2 regions of the Carnobacterium sp. FSL W8-0810 genome follow, and region 2 is predicted to be linked to the other one. Evidence: a T-box and tRNA genes for the amino acid it is inferred to sense, from the RefSeq annotation. Region 2 holds a T-box; the other holds one or more tRNA genes.
What was found. The T-box of region 2 lies ahead of glyQ (glycine--tRNA ligase subunit alpha). A T-box ahead of a tRNA ligase gene usually reads a tRNA of that ligase, here a tRNA-Gly.
Positions count from the first base shown of each region.

Region 1 (10,859 bases), 1.5 Mb from region 2:
TCATTGTGTTCTTCAACTGCTTCATTCTCAATAAGGGTAATGCCTTCACTAGCATCAATAACGAGAACTTCGGTTGAATCAATAGTATCTAATACGGAAGGAACCCATGTTTCCATCTCTTCACTGTTATAAATAAACACATCTGCTTCTTGGATCTCGGCAACATCTTTAGCACTAGGTTCAAAATCATGCACTTCAGTTCCAGCAGGTAAAAGTAAAGATACTTCAGCCAAATCTTGTGCCACATTTTTTGTGAAATCATACATAGGATAAAACGTCGTTACTACTTTTATTGTCTCTTCTGTATGACTATTATCTGATGATGTATCAGCTTGCTCTGCTGCTCCACATCCACTCATGAATACTCCTACTCCTATTATAGATAACCCTATAGTTAATAATTTACTTGTTTTCATCATCAATAATCCTCCTGTAAAAAAAATAGTGCACTGTTACTTAAACTCGTATGTATTCAATGAATTTAATTATTACGCCACAAATCGTAATGGTTACGTTTTGTATAATACAGGATTATATTTATCGATGCAACCTTTATTTTTACTATCGATTTAGTTATAATATTTGATTGACTTCTAAAATTAAGCATGGTAAATTATTAAAGCACCGATTAAATCGTAATGGTTACGTTTTATCACAAGCATTTTTTCTTATAGAACTTCCCACAATAAGTTTTATTAAGAAGCTATTTTCTCTATGTTCATCTTAGTTATAACTAATGCTTTTTAATTTTGTCTTGTAAGTTATGGTAAAATAAACATATAAAAAGAAAAACTGGGAGTGTTCATCATGAAAGTAGGATTCATTGGAATTGGAAATATGGCTAGTGCCATTATAAAAGGTATGATCCAAAATGGGCATACCTCTCATCAAGATATTTACGTTCACAATACAACCAAAGAAACATTAGCCCTTTTCACTTCAGAAACTGGTACTCAAGCTTGTTCTTCTAATAAAGAATTAGCTGGAAAAGTCGATGTTTTAGTACTTGCAGCTAAACCAAATGTTTTCCCAACTATTTTGGCAGAAATTAAAGATGAAATTGCTGCTCATCAACCTTTAGTTGTATCTATTGCTGCTGGAACATCCCTTCAAAAACTATCAGAACTATTAAATGACGGCAATGAAACAGCTATTATTCGAGTAATGCCTAATCTAAATTCACAAATCGGAGAAGGAATGACTGCCATATGTGGAAATGACTACACTACTTCTCAACAAAAAGAATTTATCTTCAATATGTTTAAAGCTATTGGTGAAGTTGTTGAATTACCTGAAAAAGATTTTAGTACTTTCACAGCAATTGCCGGCAGTTCACCTGCTTTTGTCTTTTTATTTATCGATTCATTAGCCAGAGCTGCTGTTAGAAATGGTATGTCTAAAGAAGTAGCTACAAAAATTGCTGCTCAAGCTGTTCTTGGAAGCGGAAAATTAGTCTTGGACAGTGAAGAAACGCCATGGAATTTGATTGATCAAGTCTCTTCTCCAGGTGGAACAACTGTTGAAGGAATCCTAGCTCTGGAAGATGCTGGTTTTATCTCTTCAATTACAAAAGCAGCACAAGCAGTGATTGATAAAGATCAAGAAATGATGAAACACCACTAACTGTTCCATCTTAAAAAAACACTAAAAAACTTCAACGACGTTTGTGTCATTGAAGTTTTTTAGTATAGATACTACGTGTTACCTTTCTTGTTTTATAAATGTATAAGTTCAACTTTTCAAAAATTAGAGAATTTAACTTTATTTATTCAAAAGTACGTTTTCTAATCGTGATAGGTCCATTTAATAAGTTTATTTTCTCCTTAATGCAGGTAAGGTCCTTTCAGTCTAATAGTCTTTTTGGATTATGCTAACTACTTATATTTGTTATAATCTGGAAAATCATTTTTAGATAGAACCCAGTAAATAGTTCCCTCTGTTGCTTCATCTTCATCATAAGGAATCAAAATAATGGCATTGTCTATATCTTTCTTGTCTGGGAAAACAAACGAGTAAATTTTATCATCGAATTCTATTTTCTTATAACTAATATTGTTTTTAAACCCAGTACCCGTTTGCTTATAAGATACAGTCCAATCATCAGTTCCCTCAGAACTAAAGGTGATAGATTCATCCATTACATTTATAATCATTTGTTTCCCATCGGAATTTTCTGCATACCATTTACCTTGTATGTCTTTTGAACCTTTACACCCAGTTAAGAATATCAACATAATTCCTAAAAACATATACATCACTAATTTTTTTCTTTTCTTATTAAACAAAAGAATACCTCCTTTTTTAGAACTCTTCTATCATAACCCGATATTTATATTATTTTCAAGTTGATATAATCTGTATTAACCAAAACCACCTTCCAAAATAAGAATAGAAAAGTTAATTTAGTTTTTTCACATTAGACCTTTACAGAATATGAGAGTGGGACAATAAGCGTTTAGACCCGAATCACTGGAACGAATAAGCGCAGTATGGTCATCGACCATCGAGCATTGTTCGCGAAGTGGACGTCGGTCTGCTTTTTTGGAGCATGTTTTAGAATAAACAGTCGTATATAAAGAAGTGGCTGGGATTTTTGTCTTAGCCTCATCATTATTTTTTTATAATTGGCTGTCGTCTTGTTGTAGTTTATTTGCTTTTCTTTGTGCTTTTTCTTCTTTTTTTCGTCTTCTTAATTCTCTAAAAAAATCGCTTAATAATTCACTGCATTCTTCCTCTAAAAGACCTTTCTCAATTTGTACTTGGTGATTAAAACGCTTATCATCTAATAAATTCATCAATGTTCCAGCAGTACCGCCTTTAGGATCACTAGCTCCATAATAGAGTTCTTTGATGCGTGATAAGATCATTGCACCACTACACATAGGACAAGGTTCTAGTGTCACAAATAATTGAGCCTCTTCTAAACGCCAATTTCCTAAGTGGCGATTAGCTTCTTTAATGGCCAAAATTTCTGCATGAGTTGTTGCATCGTTCGATTCTTCTCTTATATTATGACCTCTGCCAATGATTTTTCCATCCAACACAACTATTGCACCAATAGGAACTTCTAATTTCTCTTTTGCTTTTTGAGCTTCTTTGATCGCTTCTTGCATAAAGTACGTTTTTTCTTCTGCAGTTAACATTTCTTGTTCCCTCGTTTATTCTTTTCTTTATCATAGCATAATTCATCTACAAATTTATTAAAAAAATGATAGAATGAACGTATAGAACATTTGTAACTGTTTTCATTCAAAGGAGTGCTTTTATGAATTTTAATCAACTTAAGTCTATTTACCCATCTGCTTTTTTGACAGATGATTCGAATAATGATCAGAATTACTTGACCTTCCCTTATCAAAATCAATGGATCCATTTTGATAAAAAACAATTGACCTCTTCAGAATCAAAGCTGCTTCACCTTATTTTAAATAAAGAAACAGACATAAAAAATCCAGAAAATCCTCAGTCAAAATGGTATGATTTTTTAATAGAAAATAATTCTATTCTACCTGCTGAATCTGGAAATCATCGAATTATCCAATTTAATATAAAAAAAAAGGATACTAATTTTAATAAGAAATTATGGCTAAATGCATTTAAAAGTTTTTTTGAAAATGTAGAAGCTGCCTTTTTTATCAATGACCATTATGGTCTTTTGATTCAGCACTATTCAGGTTATTCACTAAACCAAGATGAGACGATAGGTATTTTACAAACTTTAGATGATGATTTTTCGATAAAAACAAAAGGTTATATTGGTCAATACTGGTCTATTTCATTAGAAATCAAGGATATTTTTAACGAAGAGCAAACTATTTTTTTCAATCAGCTGGATAAAAGCAAGCAAGTATTTTCATTACCTGATATAGCACTAAGTTATTATGCTTCTGAAGCTCTATTTAAAAGTCCGATTATACAACAATTAAAAGAAGAACTCATTTCTCATTCCGAAATAAAAGAACTCATTACCGCTATATGGCTAAACCAAGGAAATATCAGCTTAGCAGCTAAATATCTTTACATCCATCGCAATACTTTACAATATCGACTAGATCGTTTCTATGAAGAGTCTGGTCTTTCATTAAAAAACAGAGATGATTTGCTGCTTTGTTATTTATTAACAATCTAAAAAAAATAATCTACTGCTAATGAAAAAAGTTAGCGGTAGATTATTTTTTTTATAACAATAGTATTATTTTTTAAATTTATGTTTTAGCCCTTTTTTTTGGTGTTTAAACTCATGTTGTAAATCTGATTTTTTATCCATAAGTGTTTCTTTAAAGTCGTGTGTAGTATCTTTTAGGTGTTCTCCATAAGAGCTCATACTGCCTCTTAAATCAGACACTTTATCTACCACACCCAATAAATTAGCAACTTCCATATCAGATAAATCATCAATTACGCTCATAGCATTTTCGTTGCCTTTTAATTTATCTTTTACGAAATATCTAGCTCTTTTACGATTCATTTTAGACTCAATTTTTTCCATTGCCATATTTGAAGAAGAAACAACAATAGCCCCAACTGTAAAAAGTGTTCCGAATCCTATCAATAATGCTTTTGTCGAATTTTTCATATTTAGTCACTTTCCTTTCGTTATTTCTTTAAATTTATCATAGCAGAAAGAAATATAAAATACGAATAAAAACGTCTACCATCTTATACGATAGCAGACGTTTCTCTAACTTTACTTTAAAAAAACAACTTAACTATTTTCACTTGAAGTTACTGTTTTGTTGTTTCTTTTTATTGAATCTTTTACAGTAATACGAATCGTTCCTTTTGAAGCACCGATTGTTACTTGATCGCCGATTTTAACTCGACCACTTAGCAACTCTTCACTCAATCGATCTTCTACTTCCTTTTGAAGTGCACGACGAATCGGACGTGCTCCATATTCAGGATCATAACCTGCTTTTGCAATTACATCAATTGCTGCTTGAGTAATTTTTACTTCAATGTCCATTTCTTTTAGACGTTTAACAATAGTTTGAGCCATTAGTTTTACGATTTGAGTCAATTCTTCTTTTTCTAAAGAATGGAAAACAATAGAGTCATCAATACGATTTATAAATTCTGGTTTAAACGTTTTTTTCAATTCTTCCATTATTCGTTTTTCCATTGCTTTATGATCTTTTTTATTGTTTGCTGTACCAAATCCTACAGATTTTTCATCTCTTAGAGCTGTTGCACCTAAGTTAGAAGTCATAATCATGACTGTATTTTTGAAGTCCACTTTTCTTCCTTTGGCATCAGTTAAATGACCATCATCAAGAACTTGTAGTAAGATATTAAATACATCTGGATGTGCTTTTTCAACTTCATCAAAAAGAATAACAGAGTATGGTTTTTGACGGATTTTTTCAGTTAATTGGCCACCTTCATCATACCCAACATAACCAGGAGGCGAACCAATCAAACGACTGGTACTATATTTTTCCATGAACTCAGACATGTCTACTCGTACTAATGCTTCTTCACTACCAAACATGGCTGAAGCAAGTGCTTTAGCTAGTTCTGTTTTCCCTACACCTGTAGGACCTAAGAACATAAATGAACCAATAGGGCGGTTAGGATCTTTCAGCCCGCTTCTAGACCGTCTAATCGCTCTAGAAACTGATCCGACAGCTTGCTCTTGTCCAATAACTCTTTTATGCAGTATATTTTCCAAATTCATTAAACGATCCGATTCTTTTTGTTCCATTTGTTGCACAGGAATATTGGTCCATAAGGAGACTACTTCTGCAATATCTCTTTCCGTTACTTGTAATGAGCTCGAAGAAGCTTTTCCTTCTTGTTTTTGAAGTAAACTTTCAATCTTCTTACGTTGTTTCATTTCTTTTGTACGAATTTTTGCAGCTCTCTCAAAATCTTGTAATTGAATGGCTTCTTCTTTTTCTTGGATCAAAGCTTCTAGAATAGAAACTGCAGCTGCTACTGGAGAAGGTTTACTTGAAACATCTAGACGCACCTTAGAAGCAGATTCATCTATTAAATCAATTGCCTTATCAGGAAGCTGTCTTGCAGTAATGTAACGTGATGAGAACTTAACAGCAGCATGTACTGCTTCATCTGTAATTTCCACACCATGGTGTTCTTCATAACGAGAACGCAAGCCTAATAATATTTCTTCTGCTTCTTCTTCTGAAGGAGGATCAACATGGATAGGTGCAAAACGTCGTTCTAAAGCGGCATCTTTTTCAATATACTTTTGGTATTCATCTAAAGTGGTCGCACCAATCGTTTGTAATTCGCCACGGGCTAATGCAGGTTTTAAGATATTAGAAGCATCAATAGCACCTTCTGCTCCACCAGCACCAATTAACGTATGCAATTCATCTATAAATAAGATAACTTCTCCATCTTGATAGATCTCATCAATAATCTTTTTCATACGTTCTTCAAATTCACCACGATATTTTGTACCAGCTACTAGCGAACCCATATCCAACATCATTAATCGTTTATTTGCTAATGCAGCAGGAACCTCTCCGTCAACAATTTTTTGTGCTAAACCTTCAGCAATGGCAGTTTTACCTACACCAGGTTCTCCTACTAAAACAGGATTATTTTTTGTTCTACGGCTCAATACTTGAATAATACGTTGAATTTCTTTATAGCGCCCAACTACTGGATCTAACTTACCTTTTCTTGCTGTGTCAGTTAAATCACGAGCTAAAGAATCCAAAGTAGGTGTACCGGCAATTTGTTTTGTAGCTGGTTTTGCTTTTTTACCTTTGCCACTGTTTACATCACTTAATCCAATTTTCTTCAATACAATTTGACGGGCTTTATTTAAATTGATATCTAAGTTGCTTAATATCTTAGAAGATAAGATATCTTCCTCACGTAATAAGCCTAATAATAAGTGCTCAGTGCCAACTAAAGCTGAACCCATACGTCTTGCTTCATCTGTAGCAAAAGTAATCGCTTGTTTTGCTCTTGGAGAATACGGAAGAATAGCGTTTTTAGAAAGGTATTTCATTGTTCCATACCCAGTAAAATGTTCGATTTCTTCACGAATATCCATTTCAGTAACGGAAAATTGTCTTAGTGTTTTTCCAGCAATTCCATCTTGTTCCATTATAAGACCTAAAAGAATATGTTCAGTTCCTACAGAATGGTGACGAAATCCTTTTGCTTCTTCTTGTGCCATGATTAAAACCATTCTTGCTTTTTCAGAAAATAATTCATTCATCAATTTCGCCTCCGTTTTTTATATGTTACTCATATTTTAAATTAGTTAAAAAGGCAACTAATAACTTAGCTCTTAATTCATTTTCATTTGCTTCAGTAGAGTTCAAGAGTGATTTTTCCATTACGGATAACATAATATTGGCTTCACGCTTCGATAGCATTTCAGATTCAAACAACCTTTGTATAATAGAATAAGCATTCTTTTGAGAAATTTTACTTCCAATAATATCAATCATCATATCCAGCATTTCAACTTCATCTAATAATTTCACCTTTATAATACGTATATACCCACCACCGCCTCGTTTACTTTCAACTAAATATCCTTGTTGTACAGTAAAACGAGTATTTATAACATAATTTATTTGAGAAGGAACACAATTAAATCGATCTGCCATTTCGCTACGTCTAATCTCGACTTGTTCATCTTGGCCTAAAACCTTCTTTAAATAAGCTTCAATGATATCCGACATATTTTGATTGTGCATGAGTTACCTTGTTACTAAAACATTTTAATGTGTGATAAGACATCATATCCTTATCTACTTTACATTGCAATGGCGTTTTTTTAGTAACACTCCTTTTCTTTTCGTCCCAACACTAGACTTATTTACTTAGTTTATTTTTTTACTCAATAAAATAAACTAATAACGGAGGATGCTCCAGTAAGCAATCAAGAAGCATTCTTGACTAATCCTGACTTTAATTATACGAGAAATAAGAAGATTTGAAAAGCAACTCTACTCATTTTTTCTTTAAATACCATTTAAACTGTTGTTATTCTACATTAAATCGAAGTATCTACAAAATAATATAATAAAAAAAGATAACCCCACAAAAAAATGGAATTATCTTCTAAGTTGTTTATCGGGAAGACAGGATTCGAACCTGCGACCCCTTGGTCCCAAACCAAGTGCTCTACCAAGCTGAGCTACTTCCCGTAATGCTGAGTTTTATCTTTTTTTACAAAAGAAATGCACCCAAGAGGACTTGAACCTCTAACCCCTTGATTCGTAGTCAAGTACTCTATCCAATTGAGCTATGGGTGCAAATGGTGCCGAGGGCCGGAATCGAACCGGCACGGTGATCACTCACCGCAGGATTTTAAGTCCTGTGCGTCTACCTGTTCCGCCACCCCGGCATTAGAACAGCTTGTCATTCTTACGAATGAGCTCACTAGTTGAACTAGTAAGCGAAAGACGGGATTCGAACCCGCGACCCCCACCTTGGCAAGGTGATGTTCTACCACTGAACTACTTTCGCAACAAAATGCCGGCTAAAGGAGTTGAACCCTCGACCCTCTGATTACAAATCAGATGCTCTACCAACTGAGCTAAGCCGGCTAAAGTGGTACTTAACTAAACATTCAAAAAAAAAAAAAATGGTGCGGGTGAAGGGACTTGAACCCCCACGTCTCTCGACGCTAGATCCTAAATCTAGTGCGTCTGCCAATTCCGCCACACCCGCAAAAGTATGGCATAACTAAACATGTTGAATGATTAGTTATGAGTCATGCAGGATTCGAACCTGCGACCCTCTGATTAAAAGTCAGATGCTCTACCAACTGAGCTAATGACTCATGGTGGAGGTTGACGGGATCGAACCGCCGACCCTCTGCTTGTAAGGCAGATGCTCTCCCAGCTGAGCTAAACCTCCATCTGAGAAAAAAATAATTGAATCTGCGTGGCAGCGTCCTACTCTCACAAAGGGAAACCCTTCACTACCATCGGCGCTAAGAAGCTTAACTGCTGTGTTCGGCATGGGAACAGGTGTGACCTTCTTGCCATCGCCACCACACAAATTTCAATCTAGAGAACGTTGTTCTCTCAAAACTGGATAAGTTAAAAGTTTGTTCTTCGTTTAGAAACCGTCGTACACCGTTTATTCTTTGGTTAAGTCCTCGACCGATTAGTATTGGTCCGCTCCATCTATCGCTAGACTTCCACTTCCAACCTATCAACCTGATCATCTCTCAGGGGTCTTACTCACTTACGTGATGGGAAATCTCATCTTGAGGGGGGCTTCACGCTTAGATGCTTTCAGCGTTTATCCCGTCCACACATAGCTACCCAGCAATGCCCTTGGCAGAACAACTGGTACACCAGAGGTGTGTCCATCCCGGTCCTCTCGTACTAAGGACAGCTCCTCTCAAATTTCCTACGCCCGCGACGGATAGGGACCGAACTGTCTCACGACGTTCTGAACCCAGCTCGCGTACCGCTTTAATGGGCGAACAGCCCAACCCTTGGGACCGACTACAGCCCCAGGATGCGATGAGCCGACATCGAGGTGCCAAACCTCCCCGTCGATGTGGACTCTTGGGGGAGATAAGCCTGTTATCCCCAGGGTAGCTTTTATCCGTTGAGCGATGGCCCTTCCATGCGGAACCACCGGATCACTAAGCCCGACTTTCGTCCCTGCTCGACTTGTAGGTCTCGCAGTCAAGCTCCCTTATGCCTTTACACTCTGCGAATGATTTCCAACCATTCTGAGGGAACCTTTGGGCGCCTCCGTTACACTTTAGGAGGCGACCGCCCCAGTCAAACTGCCCGTCAGACACTGTCTCCCAGCCCGATAAGGGCTGTGGGTTAGAGTGGTCATACAGCAAGGGTAGTATCCCACCAACGCCTCCACCAAGACTGGCGTCCTGGCTTCAATGGCTCCTACCTATCCTGTACAAGCTGTACAAACACTCAATATCAAACTGCAGTAAAGCTCCATGGGGTCTTTCCGTCCTGTCGCGGGTAACCTGCATCTTCACAGGTACTATAATTTCACCGAGTCTCTCGTTGAGACAGTGCCCAGATCGTTACGCCTTTCGTGCGGGTCGGAACTTACCCGACAAGGAATTTCGCTACCTTAGGACCGTTATAGTTACGGCCGCCGTTTACTGGGGCTTCAATTCTGAGCTTCGCCCGAGAGCTAACCCATCCTCTTAACCTTCCAGCACCGGGCAGGCGTCAGCCCCTATACGTCATCTTACGATTTTGCAGAGACCTGTGTTTTTGATAAACAGTCGCCTGGGCCTATTCACTGCGGCTGACCAATTGGTCAGCACCCCTTCTCCCGAAGTTACGGGGTCATTTTGCCGAGTTCCTTAACGAGAGTTCTCTCGCACACCTTAGGATTCTCTCCTCGACTACCTGTGTCGGTTTGCGGTACGGGCAGTTTGTTTCTAACTAGAAGCTTTTCTTGACAGTGTGACATCGGGAACTTCGGTACTTAATTTCCCTCCCCATCACAACTTGTTCTTAAAGAAGCAAGCATTTGACTCACTTCAAAACTTGTTGCTTGGACGCGCATATCCAACAGCGCGTATTCCTTAGCCTACTGTGTCCCTCCATTGTTCAAACAAAACAAACTGGTACAGGAATCTCAACCTGTTGTCCATCGTCTACGCCATTCGGCCTCGACTTAGGTCCCGACTAACCCTGGGAGGACGAGCCTTCCCCAGGAAACCTTAGTCATTCGGTGGACGGGATTCTCACCCGTCTTTCGCTACTCATACCGGCATTCTCACTTCTAAGCGCTCCACTAGTCCTCACGATCTAGCTTCAACGCCCTTAGAACGCTCTCCTACCATAGAACCAATGGTTCTATCCACAGCTTCGGTGTTATGTTTAGCCCCGGTAAATTTTCGGCGCAGGGTCACTCGACTAGTG
Region 1 covers NZ_JBBOWO010000001.1:397,938-408,796, forward strand. Annotated here, with positions in the region: gene NST49_RS01975 (metal ABC transporter substrate-binding protein) at 1-419, opposite strand, end outside; gene proC (pyrroline-5-carboxylate reductase) at 808-1,623, shown strand; gene NST49_RS01985 (hypothetical protein) at 1,875-2,285, opposite strand; gene tadA (tRNA adenosine(34) deaminase TadA) at 2,619-3,143, opposite strand; gene NST49_RS01995 (helix-turn-helix domain-containing protein) at 3,266-4,129, shown strand; gene NST49_RS02000 (hypothetical protein) at 4,193-4,576, opposite strand; gene NST49_RS02005 (ATP-dependent Clp protease ATP-binding subunit) at 4,706-7,198, opposite strand; gene NST49_RS02010 (CtsR family transcriptional regulator) at 7,224-7,685, opposite strand; tRNA gene NST49_RS02015 (tRNA-Pro) at 8,065-8,138, opposite strand; tRNA gene NST49_RS02020 (tRNA-Arg) at 8,173-8,246, opposite strand; tRNA gene NST49_RS02025 (tRNA-Leu) at 8,250-8,338, opposite strand; tRNA gene NST49_RS02030 (tRNA-Gly) at 8,389-8,460, opposite strand; tRNA gene NST49_RS02035 (tRNA-Thr) at 8,468-8,540, opposite strand; tRNA gene NST49_RS02040 (tRNA-Leu) at 8,580-8,664, opposite strand; tRNA gene NST49_RS02045 (tRNA-Lys) at 8,704-8,776, opposite strand; tRNA gene NST49_RS02050 (tRNA-Val) at 8,778-8,853, opposite strand; rRNA gene rrf (5S ribosomal RNA) at 8,879-8,994, opposite strand; rRNA gene NST49_RS02060 (23S ribosomal RNA) at 9,086-10,859, opposite strand, start outside.
Region 1: it encodes a tRNA-Gly, which carries the amino acid that the T-box ahead of glyQ (glycine--tRNA ligase subunit alpha) is inferred to sense. The anticodon was not compared.

Region 2 (10,859 bases):
ACTATAGTCGATTGGACTTAACCAATGAGTTTCTGCTTGATTCTTCTGTTATTGTAATAGTCGATAAAGGGAATGAGTGTCCGTCCTATTTCTTCATAGCTATGAAAGACTTATCCATAATCTACTTATTAATTCAAAAATAGGTGTGAATGAATTTCTTCTTTCACATTAAAAATTATACAGCCGTTTATTCCGGAAGAAAATTCAGAAGTAGATGTTAGAGATTAAAATTTAAACACTCTTTTAACTTCCATTTTACCAGTTTTCCTTTTTTTAATTGGTTTTCTACCTAAAGAAGGAAAGCTTCATTTTATACGAAAAATGTGCTATTCTTTAAAGTATAGAAAGATAAAGGAGAGTGTTGTTTGTTTGACTAATTTAACGAACGAAACACGTTTGGTAGACTTGAAAAATGAAAATCATACATCTTTATTATTTGGTGCCCAAGATAAGCATTTAGCTTTATTAGAAGACGCAATGGATGTTGTTATCAACAGTCGTGGAAGTCATCTAGAAATTATTGGCACAGAAGAAAATACAGCTACAGTTGAAGAAATCTTTAATCATTTAGAAGAATTAATTAAACGTTCGATCCAAGTAGGGCCTTCCGACGTTGTAACGGCCATCAAAATGGCAAAAAATAACACTCTACATTTTTTTATTAGTATGTATGAGGAAGAAATTGGAAAAGATCATGCTGGAAAACCGATTCGAGCAAAAACGTTTGGTCAACGTCAATATATCCAATCGATTAAAAAAAATGATGTTACCTTTGGTGTTGGTCCAGCCGGAACTGGTAAAACTTATTTAGCAGTAGTAATGGCCGTGTCAGCAATGAAAAAAGGGGAAGTAAAAAAAATTATATTAACTCGTCCAGCAGTTGAAGCAGGAGAAAATCTTGGGTTTTTACCGGGTGATTTAAAAGAAAAAGTGGATCCTTATCTACGTCCGATTTATGATGCTTTATATAATGTGTTTGGTTTAGAGCATACCACTCGTCTAATGGATAGAAACGTAATTGAAATCGCACCCTTAGCTTATATGAGAGGACGTACACTAGAAGACGCTTTTGTTATTCTTGATGAAGCACAAAATACAACAAAAGCTCAAATGAAAATGTTTCTTACGCGACTTGGTTTTGGTTCAAAAATGATCGTCAATGGTGATGTTACGCAAATTGACTTGCCAAAAGGGGCAATGAGCGGATTAGTCCATGCGGAGAAAGTCTTGAACCAAGTTAAAGGAATCAATTTTGTTCAATTTGATTCAAATGATGTTGTGCGTCATCCAGTAGTAGCAAATATTATAAATGCATACAGCCAAGAAAAAACAATGACTGAAAGTAAAAAATCGGATACTGAAAAAGTGAGTACTGAAAAAAACAATTAGGAAGTGAATGAATGAGAAGAAATTTACGACGCCTCCAGAAAAAAATGGGCAATTTTTATATTCCTTCTATTCTATTACTTTCATCTGTGGCGTTGTTTTTTATTATGTATAGTACGGTTAAACCAAAAGCCTTAGATATTAAATTATTTCAGGTGGCAGAAGAGACCATACGAGCAAATGCAACAGTTGAAGATACAGAAAAAACAGAAGAAAATAAAGAAACGATTGCTGCAACCGTTTCTCCTGTATATACGTACAACTCAGATTTAAAAGACTTGCAAACGTCTAAAATAGAAATACTATTTGCTACAATTGATGAAATAAAACAAGACGCTGATAAGAAATATCAAGATGACCTAAAAGAAGCGAGGAAAAAAGCTTCTGAAAATAATTCATCTATAACCTCTCAAGAACTAGCAGAAATAAAAGTAAATAAACTAACGAATGAGGAATTACTGGGCTTATTTAAAGAAAAATTAAATAACTTAGAAGATTCGACTAAAGAGTTTATTGAAATGCTTCCAGATTGGGCTGTTTTAGATTTAATAGAAATTGATCAATCCGTTTTAACAAGTATGAAAGAATCAATAACTTCAGTAGTTTCAGAGTTTATGTCTCAGCCTATCAAAAATGAAGAATTAAATGACATTAAATTAGAAGCAAATAATAATTTAGATTATTCAGACTTAGATTCTAACAATCAAAGGATAGCTAGTTTGATCATTGATAATGCGATCGTAGAAAACAACATCTACAATGCTAATGCTACTGAACAAAAGAAAGAAGAAGAGAAAGCGAATGTTCAACCTGCTTTGATCTTACAAGGGCAAGTGATTGTTCAAGAAGGCCATGTTGTGGATAGCAATGATATGCATCAACTTGAATTGTTGGGTATGCTGGATGATACTTCATCAAGACAATCCTTATATGGTTTGATCGTATTGATTTTTACACAAGCCTTGTTATTATTTTACTTAGGAAAATTCAAGAAAGAAGACGAAGTTGATCACGGCAGTCAAGTCACATTTTATTCTTTGATTATGATTGCTTCTTTATTATTGATGAAAAGTTTGCAATTGATTCAAGATACTGACTTAGAATATATTGGTTTATTGTTTCCAGCTGCCTTGGGTTCCATGCTACTAACAGCATTTGGATCTCGCAGGTTTGGAATATTGGCGAATGGATTTACTGCAGTATTTTCAATTTTTATTTTTAGCCCAGATTCTGGAACAAGTTTTAGTATTGTCTTAGTGCTATTTTATCTGCTAAGCGGTATGATGGGTACCATGATCACACGAAAAAAGATCACGACTCAGTTTTGGACGAGTTTCATTTGGGTCACTGTATTTAATGCTTTGTTTATCCTTTCATTTATTTTATACTTAAACATACACATCTGGTCGCACCAAGTTTTTCTGATGATCATATATGCACTTTCAAGCGGGATTATTTCATATTTATTGGCTATTCTATTAACACCTTATGTTGAAGTATTATTTAAAGATAATGCTGTATTAACATTGACAGAATTATCCAATCCGAATAGTCCGTTGTTAAAAGAATTGCTGACGAAAGCACCTGGAACCTATCACCATAGTTTAATGGTAGCGAATTTAAGTGCAAATGCAGTTGGAGCTATTGGCGGAGATTCATTATTTGCGCGTGTGGCTTGTTATTATCATGATGTTGGCAAATTACGTCATTCGCTCTTCTTTGTAGAAAATCTACCGCCTGGAATGGAGAATCCACATAATTTATTAACTCCTTTTGAGAGCAAAGAAATTATTTTTGGACATGTTTCTGAAGGCGTAAAGATGTTGGAAAAAGCTAAATTTCCTCAATCTATTATTGATATTTGTGCTCAGCATCATGGAACAACCCTCATGAAATATTTTTATGTTACAGCTAAAGAACAGGATGACACAGTAACAGAAAGTGATTTTAGGTATCCAGGACCAAAACCTCAAACAAAAGAAGCAGCTGTTATTAATATTGCGGATAGTGCTGAAGCGGCCACTAGGGCAATGTCACATCCAACAAAAGAAACTATTGAAAAATTCGTTCATGATTTAATCAATAGTAGGATTACGGATGGTCAGTTTGATGAGTGTTCTATATCATTGCAAGAGTTGAAAATCGTTGAAAAGGCAATTTGTGAAGGGCTGAATGGAACATTCCATTCAAGGATTGAATACCCGGCTTTAAAAAAAGAATAATTAGCTGAATTTGATTATAGTGGAGTAAAAAAGGAGTGAGGAAGTTACTTATGGAATTAGATTTGTATGATGAAACAAACCAGGTTACGCTGGAACAAAAAAAATTAGTGAATTCTTTACTAGCATTCGCAGGGGATCATCTACAGTTGCCGGCAGATACTGAAATGTCGGTAACATTCGTAGACGATGAAAATATTCAAAAAATCAATAAAACATATCGTGGCAAAGATCAACCAACCGACGTGATCAGTTTTGCTATGGAAGATGAAGTTGAAGATGAATTAATGATCAACTTTGATAATTTAGATGAACCCATTCCGAGAAATATTGGGGATATTATTATTTCAGTTGATAAAACAGCAACCCAAGCCGAAGAATATGGACATTCTTTTGATCGTGAATTAGGATTTCTTGCTTTACATGGTTTCTTACATTTAAATGGATATGATCATATGAATCCTGAGGATGAAAAAGAAATGTTTGGGTTGCAGAAAGAGATATTAGAAGCCTATGGACTTAAAAGATAAAGATCAGGTCGGTAAAAACTCAAGCTTCTTTGACTCTTTTAAGTATGCATTTAAAGGAGTTTTAACGGCCTTTCAAGAAGAAAGAAATATGCGATCACATATTTTAATTGGGTCTATTGTCTTAATTTTATGTGCATTCCTTGATCTGACTGTCAATGAATGGTTATGGGTTCTTTTCAGTATTTTTTTAGTAGTAATAATGGAAATTTGGAATACTGTTATAGAGAATGTAGTTGATTTGGTGACTGGTGATATTTTTCATCCTCTGGCAAAAAAGGCAAAAGATATGGCAGCATCGGCTGTACTACTAACAGCTGGTTTTTCAATTATTGTAGCATTGATTATCATTTTACCAAAATTATGGCAAATACTATTCTAAAGGAGATCACTTGTTATGCACTCTACGGATCAAAAAGTAGAAGAACTAATTACAAAAGCAACGGATATGTTAGAAAAGGCGTATGTTCCTTATTCTCATTTTCCAGTTGGAGCAGCACTTTTAACAAAAGACGGGGAAATTTTTTCAGGTTGCAACATTGAAAATGCCTCTTTTGGTTTAACTAATTGTGCCGAACGTACAGCTATTTTCAAAGCAGTGTCTGAAGGGAAAAAGGTGTTCGACTATTTAGTTGTAACAGGCGACACAGATGGCCCAATCTCACCTTGTGGAGCCTGTAGGCAAGTACTCGCAGAATTTTGCGGACCAGACATGCCTGTCTTATTAACGAATAATAAAGGAAATAAACAACTAACAACGGTTAGCGAATTGCTACCCGGAGCGTTTAAATCGGAGGATATGGTTTAATGAAAAATACGAATGAGCACAAATCAGGTTTTGTTTCTATTGTTGGGCGTCCAAACGTTGGTAAATCAACATTATTAAATAGAATTGTAGGACAAAAAATAGCAATAATGAGTGATAAAGCTCAAACAACAAGAAATAAAATACAAGGTATCTATACTACGCCAGAATCACAAATTGTATTTATCGATACTCCTGGTATCCATAAACCTAAACACCGTCTAGGAGACTTTATGGTAGACTCGGCTTTTAGTGCTTTTAGAGAAGTAGATGTTATTTTGTTCATGGTAAATATTGCAGAAAAACGCGGTCCTGGAGATAACTTCATTATCGAAAGATTAAAAACAGTCAAAAGCCCAGTATTTTTAGTGCTGAATAAAATTGATAAAATTCATCCTGATCAATTGCTGCCGATTATTGAAGATTACCGTTCATTAGTAGATTTTGAACAAATCATTCCAATTTCTGCTTCAGAAGGCAATAATGTTGATACATTATTATCAGAAGTAACAAAATACTTGCCTGAAGGACCTCAATTTTATCCAGAAGACCAAGTAACCGATCACCCAGAATACTTTATCGTTTCTGAATTAATCCGTGAAAAAGTTCTGGAATTAACGAGAGAAGAAGTTCCACATTCTGTTGCTGTTGTTGTTGAAAGTATGCAACGAAATGAACTTGGAAAAGTTCAAGTACATGCAGCGATCATTGTTGAGCGTTCAAGTCAAAAAGGAATTATTATTGGAAAAGGCGGGAAAATGTTAAAAGACATTGGTATCCGTGCTCGAAAAGATATTGAAGTTTTATTAGGAGATAAAATTTATTTAGATCTTTGGGTAAAAGTTCAAAAAGATTGGCGTGATCGCCAAACGAATTTACAAGATTATGGTTACCGTAAAGACGATTATTAAAAAAATAGATAAAAAATAAAACCATAAATTTTTGTGGTTTTATTTTTTAAGCGCGGATCGTGTGTAGGAGGTTTTTTTATGGCTCAGGTAGAAGAAGTAGAAGGCATCGTGTTATCTGTGCGAAATCATCGCGAAAATGATCAATTGGTTAAGTTGTTTACAAATCGTTTTGGTAAACGCATGTTTTTTGTTAAAGGAACCAGAAAGCAAGCAAACAAACTAAAAACAGCTGTATTGCCTTTTACAAAAGCGACTTATATCGCTGACATCCGTGACACTGGACTTTGTTTTATCAGAGATGCAAAAGAGGTAGAACAGTATAAAAGCATGCAAACGGATATCTTCTTGAACGCCTATGCTACTTATATCTTAAGTTTAGCAGATTCGGCCTTAGAAGATGGCATAGTGGATAGTACACTCTTTCACAGAATTGATCGCTGTTTGACTGAGATCGATGAAAAAACAGATCCAGAAATTGTGGTAAACATATTCGAAATTCAAATTTTGCCTTATTTTGGAGTTGCACCAGAATTTAGAGGTTGTCGTGTGTGTGGAATAACTGAAGGTGTATTTGATTACTCCGGCAGTTATGGTGGACTGCTATGTCAGAATCATTGGCATTTAGATAAACACCGTTATCATGCCAGTAGGAGAGCCGTTCATTTTGTACGTTTATTTTCAGTCGTTTCTTTAGACCAATTAGGGTCTATCAATGTTAAAGAAGAGACAAAGCGCGAAATTAGAACATTGATCGATATGATCTACGAAGAATCAGTTGGAATCAAGTTGAAAAGCAAAAAGTTTATTGATCAGATGTATTCCTGGGGTGATCTTTTAGTGGATAAAAGAGTTCCACCTGAGGAAACCACAGACTAGGATATAGGATAAGAAAGTAACTATTGACAATAGTTAATAGTGAAGGTTATTATAGGTTTAAGTAAATAACCAGCGATGAAAGAAAAAAGTAAAGACTTTACCTCTATAGGAGCGAATTTGGGATAGTGTGAGCCAAATATAGACAAAGTTTTGAAAGGCATTCTGGAGCTGTTCGATAAAAGAGATGCTAGTTTTTATTAAACTAGAATTAGGGTGGAACCGCGATTGTACTATCGTCCCTATGCTGACACACTTGTTAGCATAGGGACTTTTTTGTATTGTTTTTAATAAAGTCGTTACTAGACGATCTAAAAATTTAAGAGGAGAATGACATTATGAAAGAGAATAGCTTAACATTTCAAGAAATTATCATGACTTTACAGAAATATTGGTCTGATCAGGGTTGTCTACTTCTTCAATCATATGATACAGAAAAAGGAGCAGGAACAATGAGTCCGTACACATTTTTACGCGCTATTGGACCAGAACCTTGGAACGCGGCCTATGTAGAACCTTCAAGACGTCCAGCAGATGGTCGTTATGGTGAAAATCCTAATCGTTTATTCCAACACCATCAATTCCAAGTAGTTATGAAACCTTCTCCAGATAATATTCAAGAACTTTATTTAGAAAGTCTTCGCTTACTAGGAATCGATCCTCTTGAACATGACATCCGCTTTGTAGAAGACAACTGGGAAAATCCTTCAATGGGTTGTGCAGGTCTTGGATGGGAAGTATGGTTAGACGGTATGGAAATTACTCAATTTACTTACTTCCAACAAGTTGGGGGATTAGAATGCAATCCTGTAACCAGTGAGATTACTTTTGGATTAGAACGATTAGCTTCTTATATTCAAGATGTTGACAGTGTTTATGATATTGAATGGACTAAAGGGGTTAAATATGGTGAGATCTTTATTCAACCTGAATACGAACACTCTAAGTATGCTTTTGAAAACAGCAATCAAGAATTGCTTTTAATGTTGTTTAATGAATATGAAAAAGAAGCAACTGCACAAATTGAAGCTGGATTAGTTCATCCTGCTTATGACTACGTGTTGAAATGTAGCCATACATTTAATTTGCTGGATGCTAGAGGTGCCGTTTCCGTTACGGAACGTGCTGGATACTTAGCTCGTATTCGTAACATGGCTCGTGCGATCGCAAAAGCTTTTGTTATTGAACGCGAAAAATTAGGTTTCCCTTTGCTTCAAGCTCAATCTGCTGAAAATAAGGAGGCAAAAGAAAATGACTAAAAATTTATTATTAGAAATTGGTTTAGAAGAAATTCCAGCTCACATCGTAACTCCAAGCAGCAAACAGTTAGTCCAAAAATTAACAGCTTTTCTAAAAGAAAACCGCTTAGAACATGGAGAAGTGATCCCGTATTCTACTCCCAGAAGATTAGCGGTGGTTGTTAAAGATATCGCGGAAAAACAAGAAGATATTCAAGAATCTGTTAAAGGACCTGCTAAAAAAATCGCTCAGGATGCTGAAGGGAACTGGAGTAAAGCTGCTATTGGTTTTGCTCGCGGACAAGGAGCTACTACAGAAGATATCTACTTTAAAGAAATCAAAGACGTTTCTTATGTTTATGTTGATAAATTTATTTCAGGTAAAACCGTTAATGAAATCCTTATTGGTTTAGGTGAAGTGATTGCATCAATGACATTCCCTGTAAGCATGCACTGGGCAAATCATTCATTTAAATACATTCGCCCGTTCCACTGGTTAACAGCTATGTTAGATGAAAAAGTGATTCCATTCGAATTATTAGATATCAAAACGTCTAATACCTCTCGGGGACACCGCTTTTTAGGCACAGATGTCACTTTTGCTAGTGCTTTAGATTATGAAAAAAAATTAGAAGCGGTCTTTGTTATTGCAGATAGCGAAAAACGCAAACAGATGATTGTTACGCAAATCGAAAAATTAGCGAAAGATAATAAGTGGTCTGTTTCTTTAGATGAAGAATTACTTGAAGAAGTAACGAATTTGATTGAATACCCTACTGCTTTTTATGGCACATTTGATAAAAAATATTTAGATTTACCAGAAGAAGTATTGATTACTTCAATGAAAGATCATCAACGTTATTTCGGAGTAAAAAACAATGAAGGAGCTATTTTACCTTACTTTATCTCTGTACGTAATGGAAATGCTGAACACCTTGATATGGTTGCTAAAGGAAATGAAAAAGTGCTGACAGCTCGTTTAGATGATGGTCAATTCTTCTATGAAGAAGATCAAAAATTAACGATTGCTGCTTGTGTTGACCGCCTGAAACAAGTAACTTTTCATGAAAAAATTGGTTCGATTTATGAAAAAATGAACCGAGTGAAAGCAATTGCTCAACTTATCGGGAAAAATGTAGGGTTAAATGATACTGAATTAAAAGATTTGAACCGTGCTTCTGAAATATACAAATTTGATTTAGTAACCAATATGGTTGGCGAATTTCCTGAACTACAAGGAATTATGGGTGAAAAATATGCTATGATGCAAGGTGAAAATCCAGCAGTCGCTGCCGCTATTAGAGAACATTATATGCCTACTTCAAGTGAAGGGGAACTTCCTGAAACGGCTGTTGGAGCGGTATTAGCTATTGCAGATAAATTAGAAAGTGTTCTTAGCTTCTTTGCAGTTGGTATGATCCCGACTGGCTCGAATGATCCTTACGCGTTGAGACGTCAAACATATGGTATCGTGCGTATTATTGAATCAAAAAATTGGAGTTTCCCTATGGAATCTCTTAAAAAAGATATCTTAGCTGCAACGGTTATCGAACAAAGTGCATTAGCCCAAGGGTATGCTTCAAGTAACTTAGAAGTGATCGACTTTATTAAAGCTCGTATTCGTCAGTTGCTAGTTGGGAAAAATATCCGTCATGATGTGATTGATGCTGCATTGCATTCTCGTCAGGAAGATATGATCAAATTGATAGAAGCTGGACGTGAAATCAACCGTCATTTATCAGATACGGTCTTTAAACCAACTATAGAAGCGTTGACTCGTGTATTGAATCTAGCTGCTAAAGGGAAAGAATTGCTTAACCAAACAGAATTAACTGTAAATACCGATTTATTTGAAACAAAATCTGAACATGAATTATATGAAGCATTTAGTGCAATCGAAAAAACTGCTCATGATAGTACTAGCGATCAAAACTATCAAGCGTTTGAACAACTACAACCGTTGATTGATACCTTTTTCAATGAAAACATGGTCATGGCAGATGATGAAGCTGTTCGTAATAATCGTTTAACTTTATTAATGAAAATTTCTAAATTTGTTTTATCTTTTGCAAGTGTAGATAAGTTAGTCGTTAAATAAATTTCCGCAAATAAGTTTACTTTGTGCTCCATTAAGGATAGAATTTTCCTTAGTGGAGTTTTTTTTTAGTCAGCCTTATAAAGGAGTGGAAAAATGGATGATTATCAGTTAAATATGAAGCGAGTCTATGAAAAACCTGAGAAGGAAGACGGTTACCGCATTTTAGTTGATCGAATATGGCCTAGAGGGGTATCAAAAGATAAAGCAGCTATCAATGAATGGGCAAAAGAGATCACTCCAACTTCAACCATTCGCAAAGAGTTTGATCATCAACCTCAAAAGTTTGAATGGTTTAAACAAGCTTACTGGACGGAATTAACAGATAATCCTAGATTAGAGTCATTTCTAATTCATGTATTTGAGCAATTAGAACAGACACCTGTAACATTTGTCTATGCCGCAAAAGATGAAGAATTCAATCATGTGGTTGTTTTGATGGATCACATTAAGACAATAAAAGCGACATGATTTTTTATTATGAAAGTATATAAGCACGTTTGGAGGTCCTTATGTTAAAACGTTTTTTAAGTTATTATAAGCCGTATAAAAATTTATTTATTTTGGATTTTGGATGTGCTATTGTAGCAGCTATCTTAGAGCTGTCATTTCCACTAGTTGTTAATCGAGTCATTGATGATTTACTGCCTTCAGAAAACTGGACACTTATTGTGACTGCATCGTTGTCTTTGCTATTTTTATACATTGTAAATACATCACTGCAATATGTAGTCGTTTATTTTGGTCATAAATTAGGAGTAAACATTGAAACGGATATGCGTCGAGAACTATATGGACATCTACA
Region 2 covers NZ_JBBOWO010000001.1:1,879,601-1,890,459, reverse strand. Annotated here, with positions in the region: gene NST49_RS09155 (PhoH family protein) at 370-1,389, shown strand; gene NST49_RS09150 (HD family phosphohydrolase) at 1,401-3,608, shown strand; gene ybeY (rRNA maturation RNase YbeY) at 3,659-4,135, shown strand; gene NST49_RS09140 (diacylglycerol kinase family protein) at 4,119-4,514, shown strand; gene NST49_RS09135 (cytidine deaminase) at 4,530-4,940, shown strand; gene era (GTPase Era) at 4,940-5,848, shown strand; gene recO (DNA repair protein RecO) at 5,927-6,724, shown strand; T-box leader at 6,791-6,968, shown strand; gene glyQ (glycine--tRNA ligase subunit alpha) at 7,060-7,980, shown strand; gene glyS (glycine--tRNA ligase subunit beta) at 7,973-10,057, shown strand; gene NST49_RS09110 (DUF488 domain-containing protein) at 10,151-10,525, shown strand; gene NST49_RS09105 (ABC transporter ATP-binding protein) at 10,567-10,859, shown strand, end outside.